DNA from 3 places in the Cytobacillus sp. FSL R7-0680 genome. Region 3 is predicted to be linked to each of the others. Evidence: a T-box and tRNA genes for the amino acid it is inferred to sense, from the RefSeq annotation. Region 3 holds a T-box; the other regions hold tRNA genes.
What was found. The T-box of region 3 lies ahead of MKY26_RS11000 (valine--tRNA ligase). A T-box ahead of a tRNA ligase gene usually reads a tRNA of that ligase, here a tRNA-Val.
Positions count from the first base shown of each region.

Region 1: it has a tRNA-Val gene. The T-box ahead of MKY26_RS11000 (valine--tRNA ligase) is inferred to sense a tRNA for this amino acid. The anticodon was not compared.
Region 2: it has a tRNA-Val gene. The T-box ahead of MKY26_RS11000 (valine--tRNA ligase) is inferred to sense a tRNA for this amino acid. The anticodon was not compared.

Region 1 is NZ_JBBPAO010000001.1:3,689,592-3,694,652, forward strand. Features, by position in the region: rRNA gene MKY26_RS18405 (23S ribosomal RNA) at 1-1,811, shown strand, start outside; rRNA gene rrf (5S ribosomal RNA) at 2,001-2,117, shown strand; tRNA gene MKY26_RS18415 (tRNA-Asn) at 2,137-2,211, shown strand; tRNA gene MKY26_RS18420 (tRNA-Thr) at 2,243-2,315, shown strand; tRNA gene MKY26_RS18425 (tRNA-Glu) at 2,340-2,414, shown strand; tRNA gene MKY26_RS18430 (tRNA-Val) at 2,419-2,494, shown strand; tRNA gene MKY26_RS18435 (tRNA-Thr) at 2,515-2,590, shown strand; tRNA gene MKY26_RS18440 (tRNA-Tyr) at 2,609-2,692, shown strand; tRNA gene MKY26_RS18445 (tRNA-Gln) at 2,772-2,846, shown strand; tRNA gene MKY26_RS18450 (tRNA-Lys) at 2,852-2,924, shown strand; gene rocF (arginase) at 3,304-4,200, shown strand; gene MKY26_RS18460 (aspartyl-phosphate phosphatase Spo0E family protein) at 4,225-4,389, opposite strand; gene sigW (RNA polymerase sigma factor SigW) at 4,711-5,061, shown strand, end outside.
Region 2 is NZ_JBBPAO010000001.1:3,583,172-3,588,232, forward strand. Features, by position in the region: rRNA gene MKY26_RS17810 (23S ribosomal RNA) at 1-2,565, shown strand, start outside; rRNA gene rrf (5S ribosomal RNA) at 2,641-2,757, shown strand; tRNA gene MKY26_RS17820 (tRNA-Val) at 2,767-2,842, shown strand; tRNA gene MKY26_RS17825 (tRNA-Thr) at 2,860-2,935, shown strand; tRNA gene MKY26_RS17830 (tRNA-Lys) at 2,943-3,018, shown strand; tRNA gene MKY26_RS17835 (tRNA-Leu) at 3,028-3,112, shown strand; tRNA gene MKY26_RS17840 (tRNA-Gly) at 3,131-3,205, shown strand; tRNA gene MKY26_RS17845 (tRNA-Leu) at 3,212-3,300, shown strand; tRNA gene MKY26_RS17850 (tRNA-Arg) at 3,310-3,386, shown strand; tRNA gene MKY26_RS17855 (tRNA-Pro) at 3,391-3,467, shown strand; tRNA gene MKY26_RS17860 (tRNA-Ala) at 3,485-3,560, shown strand; rRNA gene MKY26_RS17865 (16S ribosomal RNA) at 3,744-5,061, shown strand, end outside.
Region 3 is NZ_JBBPAO010000001.1:2,200,494-2,205,554, forward strand. Features, by position in the region: gene MKY26_RS10995 (bifunctional folylpolyglutamate synthase/dihydrofolate synthase) at 1-97, opposite strand, end outside; gene MKY26_RS11000 (valine--tRNA ligase) at 170-2,815, opposite strand; T-box leader at 2,892-3,128, opposite strand; gene ysxE (spore coat protein YsxE) at 3,438-4,505, opposite strand; gene spoVID (stage VI sporulation protein D) at 4,616-5,061, opposite strand, start outside.

The DNA of each region.
Region 1 (5,061 bases), 1.5 Mb from region 3:
ACCATTTAAAGAGTGCGTAATAGCTCACTGGTCGAGTGACTCCGCGCCGAAAATGTACCGGGGCTAAACGTATCACCGAAGCTGTGGATTGAACATCGTTGATGTTCAGTGGTAGGAGAGCGTTCTAAGGGCGTTGAAGCTAGACCGTAAGGACTGGTGGAGCGCTTAGAAGTGAGAATGCCGGTATGAGTAGCGAAAGATGGGTGAGAATCCCATCCACCGAATGCCTAAGGTTTCCTGAGGAAGGCTCGTCCGCTCAGGGTTAGTCGGGACCTAAGCCGAGGCTGAAAAGCGTAGGCGATGGACAACAGGTTGATATTCCTGTACCACCGTATTCTGTTTGAGTGATGGGGGGACGCAGGAGGATAGGGTAAGCGCACTATTGGATGTGCGTCTAAGCAGTTAGAGGGACCATGAGGCAAATCCCATGGTCACATACCTTGAGCTGTGATAGCGAGGGAAATTTAGTACCGAAGTTCTTGATTCCACACTGCCAAGAAAAGCCTCTAGCGAGGAATAAGGTGCCCGTACCGCAAACCGACACAGGTAGGCGAGGAGAGAATCCTAAGGTGAGCGAGAGAACTCTCGTTAAGGAACTCGGCAAAATGACCCCGTAACTTCGGGAGAAGGGGTGCTCATTAGGGTGTTAAAGCCTTGATGAGCCGCAGTGAATAGGCCCAGGCGACTGTTTAGCAAAAACACAGGTCTCTGCGAAGCCGCAAGGCGAAGTATAGGGGCTGACGCCTGCCCGGTGCTGGAAGGTTAAGAGGAGAGGTTAGCTCACGCGAAGCTTTGAATCGAAGCCCCAGTAAACGGCGGCCGTAACTATAACGGTCCTAAGGTAGCGAAATTCCTTGTCGGGTAAGTTCCGACCCGCACGAAAGGCGTAACGATCTGGGCACTGTCTCAACGAGAGACTCGGTGAAATTATAGTACCTGTGAAGATGCAGGTTACCCGCGACAGGACGGAAAGACCCCGTGGAGCTTTACTGTAGCCTGATATTGAATTTTGGTACAGCTTGTACAGGATAGGTAGGAGCCTTAGAAGCCGGAGCGCTAGCTTCGGTGGAGGCGTCGGTGGGATACTACCCTGGCTGTATTGAAATTCTAACCCACATCCCTTATCGGGATGGGAGACAGTGTCAGGTGGGCAGTTTGACTGGGGCGGTCGCCTCCTAAAGAGTAACGGAGGCGCCCAAAGGTTCCCTCAGAATGGTTGGAAATCATTCGTAGAGTGTAAAGGCACAAGGGAGCTTGACTGCGAGACCTACAAGTCGAGCAGGGACGAAAGTCGGGCTTAGTGATCCGGTGGTTCCGCATGGAAGGGCCATCGCTCAACGGATAAAAGCTACCCCGGGGATAACAGGCTTATCTCCCCCAAGAGTCCACATCGACGGGGAGGTTTGGCACCTCGATGTCGGCTCATCGCATCCTGGGGCTGTAGTCGGTCCCAAGGGTTGGGCTGTTCGCCCATTAAAGCGGTACGCGAGCTGGGTTCAGAACGTCGTGAGACAGTTCGGTCCCTATCCGTCGTGGGCGCAGGAAATTTGAGAGGAGCTGTCCTTAGTACGAGAGGACCGGGATGGACGCACCGCTGGTGTACCAGTTGTCTTGCCAAAGGCATCGCTGGGTAGCTATGTGCGGAAGGGATAAGTGCTGAAAGCATCTAAGCATGAAGCCCCCCTCGAGATGAGATTTCCCATAGCGCAAGCTAGTAAGATCCCTGAAAGATGATCAGGTTGATAGGTTAGAGGTGGAAGTGTGGCGACACATGTAGCTGACTAATACTAATCGATCGAGGACTTAACCAAAAACGAAAAGCGAAAGCGCCTTGTTCAGGCGCCGCAGCTAGACAGCACTACGTAAGTAGTCGCGTCAGCAACGCATAGGCGATTACTCAAAACAATCTTCTTCAACATTACCTAGTTTTCAGAGAATGATTTAAAATTTCTCTTGAAATTTTCATAAAAGACGTTATAATAATAAATGTCTTTAAAAAGTCCGGTGGCGATAGCGAGAAGGTCACACCCGTTCCCATACCGAACACGGAAGTTAAGCTTCTCAGCGCCGATGGTAGTTAGGGGCTGTCCCCTTGTGAGAGTAGGACGTTGCCGGGCATACATATTAACATATTATTCCGCAGTAGCTCAGTGGTAGAGCATTCGGCTGTTAACCGAACGGTCGTAGGTTCGAATCCTACCTGCGGAGCCATTTTAAACAAAATCAAAGATATTTAGCTGATGCTTCCATAGCTCAGCAGGTAGAGCACTTCCATGGTAAGGAAGAGGTCACCGGTTCGAGCCCGGTTGGAAGCTCTGGTAAGAACTTTAAATATTTTTGGCCCCTTGGTCAAGCGGTTAAGACACCGCCCTTTCACGGCGGTAACACGGGTTCGAATCCCGTAGGGGTCACCATTTTGGAGGATTAGCTCAGCTGGGAGAGCATCTGCCTTACAAGCAGAGGGTCGGCGGTTCGATCCCGTCATCCTCCACCATTTCAATTTACTATAGATGGGCCGGCCTAGCTCAATTGGTAGAGCAACTGACTTGTAATCAGTAGGTTGGGGGTTCAAGTCCTCTGGCCGGCACCATTTTAATATATTTATGTCGGAGGGGTAGCGAAGTGGCTAAACGCGGCGGACTGTAAATCCGCTCCTTCGGGTTCGGCAGTTCGAATCTGCCCCCCTCCACCATTTCAATTTTATTTGAATGAAAATCCAAAAAGCGGACATAATATAATTAGTCCTTTTTATTTTGTTTTTTTACATACGATGGGCTATAGCCAAGCGGTAAGGCAACGGATTTTGATTCCGTCATTCGCAGGTTCGATCCCTGCTAGCCCAGCCATTTTCGAGCCATTAGCTCAGTTGGTAGAGCATCTGACTTTTAATCAGAGGGTCGAAGGTTCGAGTCCTTCATGGCTCACTTAATCCTTAAACATTTTATGTTTAAGGATTTTTATTTGTTATCTTGTATTTTTCCCATGAGATTAAACATAAGGAAATTACCCACATACTTCTTGTATGAGATATCACAGGGCCTTTCTTTGTACAATCCTTTAAGCTGACTTAACTAAGTAAGCAGAGGAAGCGCATCTATTTTTGGTGATTTGTAATTCAATCTGTGTTTAGAAATATATCATTTTCCGTTTGTGTTCTGCTATCCTGCCCACAGTAATTGACCCAGAGCAATAATAAATGCCCTTTTTTTGTATAGATATACAAAATTTTGCACAGTTGAACCATTAGAATGTAACCGTTTACAATAGAGAGAGAATTCATTCTTTAGTAGGGGGAGCAACTAAATGAAAAACATTTCAATTATTGGTATGCCGATGGACTTGGGACAATTACGAAGAGGGGTAGACATGGGGCCAAGTGCCATCCGATATGCGGGCATTGAAAATAGATTACAAGAACTTAATCACCAAGTTGATGATTTAGGTGATATTGAAATAGGTAGGTCGACTGAACAAATAGATAAGGAAACAGGTTTAAGAAACTTGGACTTAATTGCAGAAAAGACTAAAATCTTAGCAGATCAAGTTAATGGGGTAGTAAAAAAAGGAGCATTTCCTCTTGTTTTAGGAGGGGATCATAGTATCGCTATTGGTACGTTAGCTGGTTTATTACAGCATTATCATAACTTAGGTGTGATTTGGTACGATGCACACGGGGACTTAAATACAGCAGAAACTTCGCCATCCGGTAATATTCATGGGATGTCCTTAGCAGTCGCTCTAGGATATGGGCATCCATTGTTATTAGAGGTAGGAGGAGTCCATAAGAAGTTGAAGCCTGAAAATGTTGTGATTATAGGAGCAAGGTCTTTAGACCAAGGCGAAAGGGATTTGATTAAAGCCAAGGGAATAAAAGTCTTTACGATGCATGAAATTGATCGCTTAGGGATGCCGAGGGTAATGGAAGAGACGATTAGTTATTTACAAGACCGAACAGATGGTGTTCACCTTTCGTTAGATTTAGATGGTCTTGATCCATCTGATGCACCTGGTGTGGGTACACCAGTTATGGGGGGGATAAGTTATCGAGAGAGCCACCTTGCTATGGAAATACTGGCAGAATCCCAAATGATTACTTCGGCCGAATTTGTTGAGGTTAATCCAATATTAGATGAAAGAAATAAAACAGCTGATGCAGCGGTGGCCTTAATGGGCTCGCTATTCGGTGAAAAATTACTATAAAGTGAAAGAAGCTTGAGTCGATGCTCAAGCTTCTTTTTTTAATGTTAATGTATAGTATCTATTAATTAGGTTGTCCAATTCAATGCTCGCTTTAAGAACTTGGTGGTTTGAAAATGAAGAAATAGAAGCAAGTTCAACCATTTTAGCTCTGTGTATTTCAATATCTTTTAATAGTTCCTCCGTATACATGAGATCATTGTCCTTTCCATTTGAAAATTTTATTCCAGCACGTAGACAATTTTTAAATGTATGGTCTCTTGTTCGTTGGAGCAAAAATATTGAAGGGAAGGTCTTTTTTCCTTCGTCAACACACTGGTTTTAAATCCTTTATACCCAGTATGAAAATTAATTAAACTACTTTAGTTAAAATTTGTTAAAATATTATGTGATAACTCTTATATAACCAAAGTACTTATGGAGGAAAAGGAACCTAATAAAAAATATGTGAAACCTTTTTGCTATCGATTCGTAAATGATTATCGATAAGCCGCATAGAGCGGGGGTAAATAGATGGAATTGTTGGTGAAGAAAAGAATTAAACAAGTATTAAAAGGAGATCAAGATGCTTACGCTGAAATAGTAGAAATATACAAAGACAGAGTATATCATATCTGTTATCGAATGTTGGGTAATCAACATGAGTCTGAAGATATTGCACAAGAAGCTTTCTTACGAGCATATGTAAATATACAAAGCTTCAATACGAACTTAAAGTTCTCAACATGGTTATATCGCATTGCAACAAACCTATGTATTGACCGGATCAGGAAGAAAAAGCCTGACTATTATTTGGACGCGGAAGTAGCAGGAACAGACGGTTTAAATATGTACTCACAAATTCCCGCGAGTACGAAACTACCT
Region 2 (5,061 bases), 1.4 Mb from region 3:
GGTAAAAGCCCTGTAGTTGAAACTTCGTTCCCTCCAGAGTGGATCCTGAGTACGGCGGGACACGAGAAATCCCGTCGGAAGCAGGGAGGACCATCTCCCAAGGCTAAATACTCCCTAGTGACCGATAGTGAACCAGTACCGTGAGGGAAAGGTGAAAAGCACCCCGGAAGGGGAGTGAAAGAGATCCTGAAACCGTGTGCCTACAAGTAGTTAGAGCCCGTTAATGGGTGATAGCGTGCCTTTTGTAGAATGAACCGGCGAGTTACGATTACATGCGAGGTTAAGTTGGACAGACGGAGCCGTAGCGAAAGCGAGTCTGAATAGGGCGAATGAGTATGTGGTCGTAGACCCGAAACCAGGTGATCTACCCATGTCCAGGGTGAAGTCCAGGTAACACTGGATGGAGGCCCGAACCCACGTACGTTGAAAAGTGCGGGGATGAGGTGTGGGTAGCGGAGAAATTCCAATCGAACTTGGAGATAGCTGGTTCTCTCCGAAATAGCTTTAGGGCTAGCCTCATGCGTAAGAATCTTGGAGGTAGAGCACTGTTTGGACTAGGGGCCCTCATCGGGTTACCGAATTCAGACAAACTCCGAATGCCAAAGATTTATCCATGGGAGTCAGACTGCGAGTGATAAGATCCGTAGTCAAGAGGGAAACAGCCCAGACCACCAGCTAAGGTCCCAAAGTATACGTTAAGTGGAAAAGGATGTGGAGTTGCTTAGACAACCAGGATGTTGGCTTAGAAGCAGCCACCATTTAAAGAGTGCGTAATAGCTCACTGGTCGAGTGACTCCGCGCCGAAAATGTACCGGGGCTAAACGTATCACCGAAGCTGTGGATTGAACATCGTTGATGTTCAGTGGTAGGAGAGCGTTCTAAGGGCGTTGAAGCTAGACCGTAAGGACTGGTGGAGCGCTTAGAAGTGAGAATGCCGGTATGAGTAGCGAAAGATGGGTGAGAATCCCATCCACCGAATGCCTAAGGTTTCCTGAGGAAGGCTCGTCCGCTCAGGGTTAGTCGGGACCTAAGCCGAGGCTGAAAAGCGTAGGCGATGGACAACAGGTTGATATTCCTGTACCACCGTATTCTGTTTGAGTGATGGGGGGACGCAGGAGGATAGGGTAAGCGCACTATTGGATGTGCGTCTAAGCAGTTAGAGGGACCATGAGGCAAATCCCATGGTCATATACCTTGAGCTGTGATAGCGAGGGAAATTTAGTACCGAAGTTCTTGATTCCACACTGCCAAGAAAAGCCTCTAGCGAGGAATAAGGTGCCCGTACCGCAAACCGACACAGGTAGGCGAGGAGAGAATCCTAAGGTGAGCGAGAGAACTCTCGTTAAGGAACTCGGCAAAATGACCCCGTAACTTCGGGAGAAGGGGTGCTCATTAGGGTGTTAAAGCCTTGATGAGCCGCAGTGAATAGGCCCAGGCGACTGTTTAGCAAAAACACAGGTCTCTGCGAAGCCGCAAGGCGAAGTATAGGGGCTGACGCCTGCCCGGTGCTGGAAGGTTAAGAGGAGAGGTTAGCTCACGCGAAGCTTTGAATCGAAGCCCCAGTAAACGGCGGCCGTAACTATAACGGTCCTAAGGTAGCGAAATTCCTTGTCGGGTAAGTTCCGACCCGCACGAAAGGCGTAACGATCTGGGCACTGTCTCAACGAGAGACTCGGTGAAATTATAGTACCTGTGAAGATGCAGGTTACCCGCGACAGGACGGAAAGACCCCGTGGAGCTTTACTGTAGCCTGATATTGAATTTTGGTACAGCTTGTACAGGATAGGTAGGAGCCTTAGAAGCCGGAGCGCTAGCTTCGGTGGAGGCGTCGGTGGGATACTACCCTGGCTGTATTGAAATTCTAACCCACATCCCTTATCGGGATGGGAGACAGTGTCAGGTGGGCAGTTTGACTGGGGCGGTCGCCTCCTAAAGAGTAACGGAGGCGCCCAAAGGTTCCCTCAGAATGGTTGGAAATCATTCGTAGAGTGTAAAGGCACAAGGGAGCTTGACTGCGAGACCTACAAGTCGAGCAGGGACGAAAGTCGGGCTTAGTGATCCGGTGGTTCCGCATGGAAGGGCCATCGCTCAACGGATAAAAGCTACCCCGGGGATAACAGGCTTATCTCCCCCAAGAGTCCACATCGACGGGGAGGTTTGGCACCTCGATGTCGGCTCATCGCATCCTGGGGCTGTAGTCGGTCCCAAGGGTTGGGCTGTTCGCCCATTAAAGCGGTACGCGAGCTGGGTTCAGAACGTCGTGAGACAGTTCGGTCCCTATCCGTCGTGGGCGCAGGAAATTTGAGAGGAGCTGTCCTTAGTACGAGAGGACCGGGATGGACGCACCGCTGGTGTACCAGTTGTCTTGCCAAAGGCATCGCTGGGTAGCTATGTGCGGAAGGGATAAGTGCTGAAAGCATCTAAGCATGAAGCCCCCCTCGAGATGAGATTTCCCATAGCGCAAGCTAGTAAGATCCCTGAAAGATGATCAGGTTGATAGGTTAGAGGTGGAAGTGTGGCGACACATGTAGCTGACTAATACTAATCGATCGAGGACTTAACCAAACAGGCGATTACTCAATAAATATCTTCTTCAACATTACCTAGTTTTGAGGGAACGATTCCCTTACAATTTCATAGTCCGGTGGCGATAGCGAGAAGGTCACACCCGTTCCCATACCGAACACGGAAGTTAAGCTTCTCAGCGCCGATGGTAGTTAGGGGCTGTCCCCTTGTGAGAGTAGGACGTTGCCGGGCATACATATTGGAGGATTAGCTCAGCTGGGAGAGCATCTGCCTTACAAGCAGAGGGTCGGCGGTTCGATCCCGTCATCCTCCACCATTTTTTTGTGTTTATTTGCCGGCCTAGCTCAATTGGTAGAGCAACTGACTTGTAATCAGTAGGTTGGGGGTTCAAGTCCTCTGGCCGGCACCACTTGTACGAGCCATTAGCTCAGTTGGTAGAGCATCTGACTTTTAATCAGAGGGTCGAAGGTTCGAGTCCTTCATGGCTCACCATTTATATATGCGGGTGTGGCGGAATTGGCAGACGCACCAGACTTAGGATCTGGCGCCGCAAGGCGTGGGGGTTCGACTCCCTTCACCCGCACCATTTTTATTTTGAATATTTGCGGAAGTAGTTCAGTGGTAGAACATCACCTTGCCAAGGTGAGGGTCGCGGGTTCGAATCCCGTCTTCCGCTCCAATAAGTGCCGGGGTGGCGGAACTGGCAGACGCACAGGACTTAAAATCCTGCGGTAGGTGACTACCGTACCGGTTCGATTCCGGTCCTCGGCACCACTTATTGATGCGCCCGTAGCTCAATTGGATAGAGCGTTTGACTACGGATCAAAAGGTTAGGGGTTCGACTCCTCTCGGGCGCGCCATAAACGGGAAGTAGCTCAGCTTGGTAGAGCACTTGGTTTGGGACCAAGGGGTCGCAGGTTCGAATCCTGTCTTCCCGACCATTTTTATTACTCTTTTTGGGGCCTTAGCTCAGCTGGGAGAGCGCCTGCTTTGCACGCAGGAGGTCAGCGGTTCGATCCCGCTAGGCTCCACCAAAAACATTTTAAAAAAGTTATTGACATAACAAGTTAAGATGTTGTATGATTATAAAGTCGCTTCTGAAGCGAATGAGATTGTTCTTTGAAAACTGAACGAACGTAAAACGTCAAGCGTAATTCTAAAAAAGCTGATTTATCAGCAACAAAGCACCATAGGTGCAAATGAGCTAATCAAACACTTTATTGGAGAGTTTGATCCTGGCTCAGGACGAACGCTGGCGGCGTGCCTAATACATGCAAGTCGAGCGAATCTGAGGGAGCTTGCTCCCAAAGATTAGCGGCGGACGGGTGAGTAACACGTGGGCAACCTGCCTGTAAGACTGGGATAACTCCGGGAAACCGGGGCTAATACCGGATAATATCTATTTATACATATAATTAGATTGAAAGATGGTTCTGCTATCACTTACAGATGGGCCCGCGGCGCATTAGCTAGTTGGTGAGGTAACGGCTCACCAAGGCGACGATGCGTAGCCGACCTGAGAGGGTGATCGGCCACACTGGGACTGAGACACGGCCCAGACTCCTACGGGAGGCAGCAGTAGGGAATCTTCCGCAATGGACGAAAGTCTGACGGAGCAACGCCGCGTGAGTGATGAAGGTTTTCGGATCGTAAAACTCTGTTGTTAGGGAAGAACAAGTATCGGAGTAACTGCCGGTACCTTGACGGTACCTAACCAGAAAGCCACGGCTAACTACGTGCCAGCAGCCGCGGTAATACGTAGGTGGCAAGCGTTGTCCGGAATTATTGGGCGTAAAGCGCGCGCAGGCGGTTCCTTAAGTCTGATGTGAAAGCCCACGGCTCAACCGTGGAGGGTCATTGGAAACTGGGGAACTTGAGTGCAGAAGAGGAAAGTGGAATTCCAAGTGTAGCGGTGAAATGCGTAGAGATTTGGAGGAACACCAGTGGCGAAGGCGACTTTCTGGTCTGTAACTGACGCTGAGGCGCGAAAGCGTGGGGAGCAAACAGGATTAGATACCCTGGTAGTCCACGCCGTAAACGATGAGTGCTAAGTGTTAGAGGGTTTCCGCCCTTTAGTGCTGCAGCAAACGCATTAAGCACTCCGCCTGGGGAGTACGACCGCAAGGTTGAAACTCAAAGGAATTGACGGGGGCCCGCACAAGCGGTGGAGCATGTGGTTTAATTCGAAGCAACGCGAAGAACCTTACCAGGTCTTGACATCCTCTGACAATCCTAGAGATAGGACTTTCCCCTTCGGGGGACAGAGTGACAGGTGGTGCATGGTTGTCGTCAGCTCGTGTCGTGAGATGTTGGGTTAAGTCCCGCAACGAGCGCAACCCTTGATCTTAGTTGCCAGCATTTAGTTGGGCACTCTAAGGTGACTGCCGGTGACAAACCGGAGGAAGGTGGGGATGACGTCAAATCATCATGCCCCTTATGACCTGGGCTACACACGTGCTACAATGGATGGTACAAAGGGCTGCAAGACCGCGAGGTTTAGCCAATCCCATAAAACCATTCTCAGTTCGGATTGTA
Region 3 (5,061 bases):
TTTCCATCATCCATTCCATCCTTTGTAATCCTGGTTTGATCCCAAGACGAAGACGAGAATGAATCCAACCAATTGCTTCTTCATATGTTGTAAACATTTCTATCTGCCACCTTTATTAATATAACCATTATAAGAGGAGACGATATTTCGCCTCCTCTCCTATTATACCTTATTCACCTTTTAATTCGTTCATTCTTGCTTCAACTGCTGAACGTTTTTCGCTATAATCTTGTTCTTTCGCTTTTTCTTCAGAGATTACTTTTTCAGGTGCTTTCTTAATAAAACCTTCATTGCTTAATTTTTTCTGAACACGTTCCACTTCTTTATTTAACTTATCCCATTCTTTTTGTAGACGAGCAATTTCTTCATCAATATTAATTAAACCTGCTAATGGCAGAATAATTTCTGCTCCAGTAACAATTGCTGTCATCGCTTTATCAGGTGCTTTTGCATCAATCGCAATGGTTAATTGCTCAGGGTTACAGAAGCGTTCAATATAACCAACATTTTTACTTAAAACCTTCTGTACATTTTCATCTTTTGTTTTGATGAGCATATCAATCTTCTTACTCAATGGTGTGTTTACCTCTGCACGAATATTACGTACAGAACGAATAATTTCCACAAGCAGTTTCATTTCTTCTGCTGCTGCTTTATCGGAAAGCTCTTCATTCACAGTCGGCCAAGAGGCAACTGTAATCGATTCTCCTTTATGAGGGAGGTTTTGCCAGATTTCCTCTGTAATAAACGGCATGAATGGATGCAATAATCTCATTGTTTGGTCTAATACATAAGCGAGAACAGATCTTGTTGTCTGTTTAGCCGCTTCATCTTCACCGTATAATGGCAGTTTTGCCATTTCAATATACCAGTCACAGAAATCATCCCAAATGAAGTTATAGAGGATTCTGCCCACTTCACCAAACTCATAACGATCGGACAACCTTGTTACCGTTTCAATTGTTTCATTTAAGCGCGTTAAAATCCATTTATCTGCAACCGATTTTTCACCGGTTAAATCAATTTCATCATAAGTTAATCCATTCATGTTCATTAAGGCAAATCGAGAAGCGTTCCATATTTTATTAGCAAAATTCCACGTAGATTCTACTTTTTCAAAGCTGAAACGCAAATCCTGACCTGGTGAGCTTCCTGTTGATAAGAAATAGCGCAAAGAGTCTGCACCATATTTCTCAATAACATCCATTGGATCAACACCATTACCTAGTGATTTACTCATCTTACGACCTTCCGCATCACGAACCAATCCGTGAATAAGTACATCTTTAAATGGACGGCCACCAGTAAATTCAATACCTTGGAAAATCATTCTAGATACCCAGAAGAAAATGATATCATAGCCGGTTACTAACGCATCAGTCGGATAATAGCGTTTAAAATCAGCACTTTCTTCATTCGGCCAACCTAATGTAGAGAATGGCCATAACGCTGATGAAAACCATGTATCAAGCACATCTTCATCTTGTTTCCAGTTCTCACTATCACTCGGTGCTTCTGTTCCTACATATACTTCACCTGTTTCCTTATGATACCAAGCTGGGATGCGATGGCCCCACCAAAGTTGACGAGAAATACACCAGTCACGAATATTTTCCATCCAGCGTAAATACGTATTTTCAAAACGATCTGGAACGAAGTTGACTTTATCTTCACCCTTTTGTAACTCAACAGACGCATCCGCAAGTGGTTGCATTTTTACAAACCATTGGGTAGACAAATAAGGTTCTACAACTGCTCCACTACGTTCTGAATGACCAACAGAATGAAGATGCTCTTCGATTTCAAAAAGAATACCTTCTTCTTGCAAATCTTTAACGATTTGTTTACGACATTCGAAACGATCTAGCCCTTGATATTTGCCAGCATTCTCATTCATTGACCCGTCTTCATTCATTACTAGAATTCTTGTTAGGTTATGACGATTACCAATTTCAAAGTCATTTGGGTCATGAGCTGGTGTAATTTTTACTGCTCCTGAACCAAATTCCATGTCAACATAATCATCTGCAACAATCGGAATTTCTCTGCCAGTAATAGGTAGTTTCACCGTTTTACCAATCAAGTGTTGATAACGCTCATCTTTAGGGTGAACGGCAACCGCTGTATCACCTAGCATCGTTTCAGGTCTTGTTGTCGCAATTTCAATATGACCACTACCATCTGTTAATGGATAGCGCATATGATAGAACGCCCCTTGAACATCTTTATGGATCACTTCTATATCTGATAAAGCTGTTTGAGTAGAAGGGTCCCAGTTAATAATATACTCGCCTCTATAAATCAAACCTTTATTGTATAAAGCAACGAAAACTTCTTGTACAGCATCTGATAACCCTTCGTCTAGTGTAAAGCGTTCACGGTTATAATCTAGACCGAGACCAAGCTTAGACCATTGTTGTCTAATATGTCCTTTATATTCATTCGTCCATTTCCACGTTTCCTCTACAAACGCTTCACGACCAAGATCATAACGACTTTTTCCTTCTTCGCGCAGTTTTTGTTCAACTTTTGCTTGAGTAGCAATACCTGCATGGTCCATACCAGGTAACCACAAAACATCATACCCTTGCATGCGCTTCATTCTCGTCAAAATATCTTGAAGCGTTGTATCCCATGCATGACCAAGATGCAACCTTCCCGTTACATTTGGTGGCGGTATCACAATTGTATAAGGTTTTTTCTCCGGATCATCTTTTGCCTCAAAATATTTTCCTTTTAACCACCAATCATAACGACCTTGTTCAATAGACTGAGGGTCATATTTTGTTGGCATCGTGATATTATTCTCTTCCATCGCCTATTCATCCTTTCTCACATTCGCTTATCGTTAACAATCAAACAAAAGCAAAATAAAAAACTCCACTCGTCACAAAAAGGACGAATGGAGTTGCTTCCGCGGTACCACCTTTTTTTCAATTACCATAAACTTTAGTAATTGACTCTCGAATGGATAACGGCGTTCCCGTCTTTCGCTAATAATAGAACTACGTTCACGAAAGAAGCTCCAGGGCGACCTTCCAATGGGTTCGCTTAGAAAATCTCACAGCAATTGATTTTCCTCTCTTAAAGCAAAGCGCCAATGTACTCTTCCCTATCAAAGCTTTTCATTTGTTTGAATATAAAGTAATACTACCTAAAAATAGTCACTATAGTCAATAAGGATGACCAATTTTTTTTATTATATACATGATAATAAAAAAAGGGAACAAACCTGTAAAAAAAATTGCTCATATTTTGAGCCTGCCTATGTATGAGGGAATATGCGCGGGATGAGGATGCAAAAGAGAAATCCACTACCTAAATGTAAACTTTCGAGGAGGGGTAGAAAGGTATACCCTAAGATATAAAACTTGCTTTTACTGAGTGAGTTTGTTTACCATTTGGATTCTCTTAAAATGAATATAGGAGCCCAGGTTTTATCCATTTTGGGCTCCTTCTTGTTCTGCATTCGCCTTCTCAGCTGCTTCTTGTGCTTGTTTTTTCTGACGCTCAATTTCATCAATCCTCATAGCCACATATTCCGTATTTTTTAATAACCAAAATTGCCTTTGTATATGCTCTACATGCTTTCTTTCATTCTTTTTCGACTTACCATTATGATATTTTTCTGCTGCGCGAATGACAGGCCCTGGATGAGCAAAATAACTTTGAAATAACAGCATTTCATCTTCTCTAAACGGATAATGCTTAAAATAAGTGTAAATCCAATCGACAGCATCGTCCGCACGCTTCGGAAAGGTTTTTAATGACCTTGATAAGAACGGAAGAAGATCATGCATAGGTGAACTTCTCTTCGCTTCTTCAAAATTCAAAAAATAGCCATATCCGCGCTCATCATACAAGAAATGTTCGGTAGAAATTTTTCCATGTATAACAGCTGTACGAACTTTTTCCTCTTCCTTCGTTTTTTCGTACCAATCCTTTAATTTCTTCGTTGAGAAAGTTAAAGCTTGAGCGATATCATTATAATATTGTGTAAACATCAATTCATAAGGAGATAAATATTCCCTAGATTCACATGTTTCAATAAAACCATCCAAAAATTCACTCTGCTTTTCCCATTCTAGTAACGTATTTTCATAATGCTCTTCACGTTCTTCTTTGGAGACTTCCACTTCTTTCGTACTTAAGACATGCAAGCGAGCAAGTTCTCTAAACATTTGTTGATGCCGTTCAAATTGATCTTCTTTAATCTCATTAGCTAGCCAAGGCATTAAATAATACAGCTTTTGGTTGTGTAAAACGGCATACCTACCATCAACCGTCGGATAAATCGGGACGATCCGGTTATAACCCATTTGGTATAATTGCTGAATATAACGAATGAAGTCCGCACCATGATTTGCTTTTATTTTTTTTAAAGAAAAAACACCTTTGCTAGAGTAAACCTTTTGAACGCTACCAAAACTTTCGATGAAATTTGGCTCAAGTGCGTAGTGTTTTAAGATCGGACCATATTTTTTTAATCTATTTTCCTTTGCCACTTAGACCACTCACTTTCCTCGCTTACCTAAACTGTGTAAGTAAACAAGTGACACTGATAAAAATGCGAGCAGACCGATGAGATCTGCTCTTAATGTACTCCCCTTATCCGCTAGTTCGTAACAGCTACAGGGATATATAAAACTTGGCCTTCATGCACTTCTTGATTCAATTCTAGTTGATTGGCTCTCATTAATGTTTGTGGTGTCACATCATATCTTTCTGAAATAAGATCAATGGTATCATTAGGCTGGACAATACATACCTTAACCTTCGTCAATTGTTCTTCATCTTCTTTACGAGCAAAAAATTCCGTCAAACTCATGCTTTTCTTGCCCTTTACTTTTTTCTTTTGTGGTTTCACTTCTTCTGAAGAGGATTCAAGCTCATCTTTCAATTCTTCAAGCTCTTGAACTGGTTTTGTTTCTTCTACTTGCTTAACCTCAAAAATCTCTTCTGCTTCCTGCTTTTTCTCTTCATATCGATTAGCTATAAAAGAAACCTCTGGCATATCAATGGGTTCTTCTTCTTGGGGCTCAAGAATAGGTAAGGAGCGAT